DNA from 2 places in the Paenibacillus sp. JGP012 genome. Region 2 is predicted to be linked to the other one. Evidence: predicted binding sites of a transcription regulator. Region 2 holds the regulator's gene; the other holds the start of a gene.
The links. Region 2 encodes Rex, which represses fermentation and respiration genes when NADH is low (regulators of the CRP and FNR family bind a similar motif). Its sites were predicted from a motif close to TTGTGAAATATTTCACAA; they were not measured.

Region 1: the regulator Rex is predicted to act here: its motif matches at 1,834-1,851, upstream of nirB (nitrite reductase large subunit NirB).

The regions. Positions count from the first base shown of each region.
Region 1 covers NZ_JACHKG010000004.1:200,740-204,167, reverse strand. The annotation lists gene HNR77_RS07425 (M42 family metallopeptidase) at 1-169, shown strand, start outside; gene HNR77_RS07420 (hypothetical protein) at 340-660, shown strand; gene HNR77_RS07415 (metal-dependent hydrolase) at 955-1,662, opposite strand; gene nirB (nitrite reductase large subunit NirB) at 1,940-3,428, shown strand, end outside.
Region 2 covers NZ_JACHKG010000015.1:66,439-69,866, reverse strand. The annotation lists gene HNR77_RS18205 (DUF5590 domain-containing protein) at 1-481, opposite strand, end outside; gene HNR77_RS18200 (amidohydrolase) at 533-1,840, opposite strand; gene HNR77_RS18195 (redox-sensing transcriptional repressor Rex) at 1,824-2,480, opposite strand; gene dinG (ATP-dependent DNA helicase DinG) at 2,727-3,428, opposite strand, start outside.

The sequences.
Region 1 (3,428 bases), on a different contig from region 2:
GAGCGGCATCGGTGTACCATCCACCGTTATTGGCATCTGTGCTCGGTACATTCATACCTCTTCATCCATTATTCACACCGACGATTATGATGCAGCCAAAGAGCTGATTGTGAAGCTGGTGAAGGGCCTTGATCGCACCACGATGGACACCATAATCAATAATGCTTAATTAGTTATATATCCACTTTTGTGAACTAACCACAGAGATACCTCACCGAATCTGCTTCGAGGGTATCTCTTTTTCTATGAATTTCACAAATAGATTGCAATGTTTGAACATAATGAGGACCAGATACATAAGATAGGATAATCAATTATCAACCAGCGGGGGACCTTTATATGGCAGCAGGCAGAAATGGAAAATCAAATAAAGGTTCCAGAAAAACCAATGCTGCGAACACCCTTTTGGGTGGGAATCTTAGCGGAAAAAAACTTGAACTGATTGTTGCCGCATTGTTAGTTAGTGGAAAGTTGAGAGTAGATGCCGTTACGTTGTTTCGCGAAGCTACATTAGTTGTGGAGTTAGTGGGGCAGTACAAGACACTTCAAAAGGTCACGCCAACCAATTCAGATAAACTGGTGCAGTTCCTTGATGAAACAGGCCGTGATATGACGCTGAACGATGTCATTCAGGCGTTTCAGCAGCGTATAAATTCCTAAATGTCAAGAACGAAAGAGGTGCATATGATGTCTGAATTCGATGGTGTCGGTTTCGCCGAGACGTTAATTGTACTTATTCTTGTTGTATTACTTGTGTTCGGTTCCACAGACATCGATACACTCAGCGGTACACCTACAAAAGTCTGAACCCCGTTCCTTTTCTGGCACGATGCCCAGACAACAATGTTCAGTCTGGATACCGCATTACGCTTCACATTTATATGAGAAGAACTTAAATTTGAAGAACGCCAGTCCATTCATCGGGCTGGCGTTTGGCTTCATTGTTGTGATTATCTACAAAAATAAAGGGGAAAATGCAAACCAGGCTAAAATGAACGTCAGCACGACGCAAACATTCTCAACAACGGCTCCGTGTTTGGTCCCCGTACTCATCAGGTTTGCTCTGATACGCAGCTTTAACGGCGGCAATGGGCGAATCCCCCGGTTGGTCAGCGAATCAGCAAGCAGATGAATCGCATAAGCCGTTCCTCCAGCCACCCATATTTCTGGGCCTTGCTGCTGGGTCGTACTGTACAGCAAACCGGTCCAAACGGCGGTTCCATACAAGGTATGTGTAAGCCCCCTGTGTGTCAGCGTAGTACATAACATCAGCAGACTGCCTGCAATCAGATTCCACGGGGCAAAAGCATGTCCGTAAAAAACCAGCCCCAGTCCAATGGCAAACATCAGCACTTTACGCAGTGATCGTGACGGCAAAAAGGATACAAGCCCGATCAGTACAGCAAGCAGCAGATTCCAAGGCTTGCTCGGAATGTAGAAATACACAAAAACAGCCGCAGGCAAAAGAATCGTCTGCAGCAGCCGAATCAGGCTGCTCGGCAGCGCTTTGGATACCAGCAGTGAATTAGGCTCGTCGATATCGGGCAGCAGTGAGCCGATCAGTGCAACCGTTACCGCCGGAGCCGTGACCGGCATGCCCAGCAGCTGCAGCACTGAAAGGGATACGCCTGTGCCGATAATGAGGTGGGATCTTCCCATCATGGTGCAATAACGTCCTTTCATAGAAATAGGGAACTTATTCATATTTGATCCCGTACCGATCATACAACGAAAGTATAACGAGAACAATAGTTCGTATTTCTTATTTCTGAAATTTTTTTAGTTTCCGTGAGCGTCATCACACTTCTTTGGATATGAATGATCTATCTTTATTAGTGAAATAAATCACATTAATTACTGGGCAGACCTTTTATAATTCAAATATAAGCCATTAAAAATGCAGGTAAATGAACAGGATTTACCCAAGGAGGCCATTTACATGAACGGAAACAAGGAGAAGCTCGTCGTCATTGGTAACGGTATGGCTGGAATCAGCACCGTTGAACAAATTTTGAAGCTGTCTACACGTTTTGATATTACTGTAATCGGTACAGAGCCCTATCCGAACTACAATCGCATTATGCTCTCATACGTGCTGGAAGGCAGCAAAACGCTGGACGACATCGTGCTGAATGACCTTCACTGGTATGAAGATTACGGAATCACCCTCCATACTGGCACTACAGTTTCCCGAATCGATGCCGAAACTCATGAAGTCATTACAGAAGCTGGAACTCGCGTCCCTTACGACAAAATTATCATTGCAACCGGCTCCAGTTCCTTCATTCTGCCTGTGCCGGGTCATGACAAGCAAGGTGTTGTCGGGTTCCGCGATATTGCGGACTGCAACGTTATGCTGGAAGCAGCCAAACAGTACAAGCGGGCTGCGGTCATCGGCGGTGGACTTCTGGGACTTGAAGCAGCCAAAGGGCTGGTTCAGCTTGGCATGGATGTAACCGTGGTTCATCTGATGGAGGATCTGATGGAGCGCCAGCTGGATTCACAGGCATCGGCCATGCTCAAAGCCGAGCTGGAGCGTCAAGGCATTCGTTTCAAAATGGGAGCACAGACAGCCGAATTGCTCGGCGGTGACCGGGTAGAAGGACTTCGTTTTGCCGACGAATCGGTGCTGAATGTTGATTTTGTAGTTATGGCGGTAGGCATCAAGCCTAATGTCGAGGTCGCTCGTGCAAGCGGCATTGAAGTGAATCGCGGAATTGTTGTTAATGATTACTTGCAAACCTCTATGGAGAATGTGTACTCTGTCGGGGAGTGCACAGAACACCGGGGTGTATGTTACGGCTTGGTGGCCCCCCTGTTTGAGCAAGGCATGATTCTGGCGAAGCATATCTGCGGTGTTGAAACAGCCCCTTATGAAGGCTCGGTTGTATCGACCAAGCTCAAAATTTCGGGTGTAGACGTGTTCTCTACTGGCGAATTCATTGACAGCCCGGAGCATACGGTGATCTCACAGAAAGATGACTGGAAACGAACCTACAAAAAAATTCTGCTGCGTGACAACAAAATGGTCGGTGCCGTACTCTTTGGTGACATCACCGATTCGGCCGAGCTGCAGAAGCTGATCAAAAACCATACGGAAATGACCGAGGAATTATACAGCTCCCTCATGGGTACAGGCTGCGGAGGTCACAAAAAAACAGCCTCTGTTGAAACGATGCCGGAGGACGAAATTGTCTGTGGATGCAACGGGGTAACCAAAGGAGCCATCGTGGATGTAATCACCAATCAGGGGCTCACAACGGTCGATGAAATTAAGGCTTGCACTGGTGCAACCCGCTCTTGCGGTGGATGTAAGCCGGTCGTGGAACAGATTTTGCAATATGTGCTCGGAGATGGCTTCACAGCCGGAGCCAAACAGGGTATCTGCAGCTGCACCTCCCTCGGACGGGATGAGATTGTAGCCGAAA
Region 2 (3,428 bases):
ATCGGTAAAACCGATAATAATTGTGTGTATCCGCTTTGTAATATACCTGCCAAACGTAAATATTATTCACCACTCCGGGCATGATCCGTTTAATCTCGCCGCCAGGCACATCAGATTCGAAGCGACTGCGAATTTGTGTTTCAGACATCCCGTTCTGCAACAGCTCACTGTGAACCCCGCCCGTACCTTGCACAGGCTGATTATTCATATCAAACTTCACCCATACCAGGATATCCTGATTATCTTTATTTTTGGCCGTCATCGTCCAATAGATATTGTCATCGCCTTCTTTTTCGCCCCAGACGTATTTGCGGAGCTCATCCGGTGATGTGATGCCGAGCTGGTCCTTCGCCGCCTGAATCGCCAGTGCTTCCTCCTGGCGCTGATCCTGTGTAACGTAGACATAATATTGCTGAAGTCCAAACAAAACCAGAACGAGGATGAGCAGCGATATCCAGATCCACTTCTTTTTTTTCTTCAAGAGCTGAACTTCCTTTCCTTGAAAAACTGCACACGGCAGCCTGTCTATTCCTTAACGAGCAAGCAGCTGGTCAAATGCCTGCTGAGCTTCTCGCAAAATACGCTCTTCATCAAGTGTCAAACATTCACCATGCTTCACTACCTGCTTCCCGTCAACCCAGACGTGCTGCACGTCCTTCGCAGAAGCAGAATATATCGTATGTGAAATCAGATCGGTATGCGGATAGAAATGAGCCTGTTCAATATCTAATGCAATAAAATCAGCCTTCATTCCCGCTTGCAGCATCCCTGTATCCTTCAGGAAGATAGACTTCGCACCGTAACCTGTTCCAAGCAGCAACGCCTCACCAGCAGGTACAGCTGTCGGATCGCCGGATACACCTTTATGGATAAGGGCTGCAAGCCGCATTTCCTCAAACATATCCAGATTGTTATTACTCGCAGGGCCATCTGTCCCCAGTGATACCGTCACTCCGGCTTTTAGCAGCGCTGGAACACGCGCTACCCCGGAGGCCAGCTTCAGATTACTCCCCGGATTGTGAGATACGGCAACATCATGACGCGCCAAAATTTCGATCTCTTCATCGTTCAGATGCACCGCATGAGCTACCAGAGAAGGGCGGGAGAAAAAGCCGTGTTTCTCCAGATGTGCCACTGGACGCAGACCATAATCTGTTACGTTTTGCTCAACTTCACGTAAGGTTTCTGACATGTGTGTATGCAGCGGCAGGTCCAGATCATGTGCAACCTGTACCAGCTTCTCTATGTAGTCTGGAGGACAAGTATAGGGTGCGTGCGGAGAAATTACGGTTGTGATGCGTCCACCCGCCTGTCCATTCCACTCACGTGCAAATGCTGCAGACTCTTCCAGCTTGCGCATCTGCTCTTCTTCCGAACAAAGTCCGATTACACCACGCGCAAGCGCAGCTCTTGCCCCGGACTGTTCCACCACTTTTGCGACCTGATCCATATGATCGTACATATCCAGAAATGCTGTTGTGCCGCCTTTCAACATCTCAAGCACGGAAAGCGATGCTCCCCAATACACGTCCTCGGAAGTCATTTTGGCTTCCATTGGCCACATTTTTTCCTGCAGCCACACTTGCAATGCCAGATCATCGCCATGGCCGCGAAGCAGTGACATCGCTGCATGACCATGCGTATTGATCAGACCCGGCAGGAAGAGGAGCCCTTTTCCATCCACTTTAGTCAGATGCTCGTTTCCTTCCGGCAGCGTCTCACCAATATGCACAATCTTGTCATCCTCAACAACCATATATCCTTGCACTACTGTCCAGTTGGAACCTTCGTTTACAGCAAATTTCCCGTTGTGAATTACCCATTTATTCGTTGTTGTCATCTTGCTCCTCGTCCTTCCCGTTCTCCAAGTAATAAGCCAGGCTCAGCAAATCTGTTGTAAAATCAGCATGATGGATACGTACATGCGGAGGTGTTTTCAGAATGGTTGGTGCAAAGTTGAGAATGGCTTCAATCCCCGACTCAATCAGCTGGTCAGCGACGTTCTGAGCTTCTGTATCAGGAACCGTGATGATGCCGATGCGGATGTTATCTTTTTGTACCGCCTCGGTCAGCTCTTCCATCGGTTTGACCGTCAGACTGTTGATCTTGCTGCCGATTTTCGGACCATATGCGTCAAAGATAGCTACAATCTTCATATTGTCCTTGAGGTACGCATTATAATTCGACAACGCATGTCCAAGATTACCGGCTCCAACCAGAGCCACATTGATCTGTTGGTCTATTTTCAGAATGTGACGAATCTTCTCAATCAAGTAAGAAACATCATATCCAATGCCTTTACGGCCAAAGTCACCAAAATAAGCCAGATCTTTGCGAATCTGGGCCGGATTCAAGTCAAGGCGCTGTCCAAGCTCCTGCGAGGAAACCGTTGTCACCTCACGCTGCACGAGTTCATTCAAATAACGCAAATACACAGGCAGACGTCTTACTACTGCTTCTGAAATTTTATCCGATTTCATTTATTGCTCCCCCTTACCATTGCCACGATAAAATTATAAATAATGCTGCGATATCAAAATACATATTGAAAAGATGGGCATTCTGTATATCTACCTATGCATAGCTGCATTATTTATATATATACAGAATGCCCTGCAAGTTAAATTTATAAGTCCATGATGTTCTGCCTGTAAAGTCTCTTTCGAGTGTAACGCCATGTTAAAGCACAATGCAATGCCATAGCTTACAAAAAATGAATATTTTTGCTACTCGGCAGGTTGATCCAGCCACTCGGAAATACGCGGTACCATCTGTTCTGTAAGCATATGTTCCATCTTCGGTCCAGGCAGTGAGTACAGGAAATACTTGCCGTAGTAGGCCTCGATCACACGGGTATCATACACGATGACAATACCCCGATCCTTGCCGGTACGAACCAGTCGCCCAAATCCCTGCTTGAACCGGATGACCGCCTGTGGAACAGACAGCTTCATAAATGGATTTTTTTTCTGCTCCACCAGCAGTTCACTCTTCGCTTCGAGTAGCGGGTGGTTCGGAGGCTGAAACGGCAGTCGTACAATCGCCAGACAGGTGAGAGCTTCGCCTGGAATATCTACCCCTTCCCAGAAGCTGCTCGTACCCAGCAGTACCGCCGCTTTGGCATCCTGGAATCTTCGGGTCAGCTTGGAACGATTGCCACTGTCCACCCCTTGGCCCAGCAGAGAAATGTCATTTCCCGACAAGGCCTCCTTGAGCGGATCATATACCTGGCGAAGCATTTTGTAAGAGGTGAACAGCACCAGCATCCGTCCACGAGTTGCAATCGCCGCTTCAGCCAGCGATTGCACCAGCATCTGTACAAAGTGTGCATCTCCGACACTGCCCTTCAGACTCGGGAAATCACGCGGGATCACCAGCAAAGCCTGCTCACGATAATTAAACGGAGAAGGAAGCATGGAGGTCAGCAG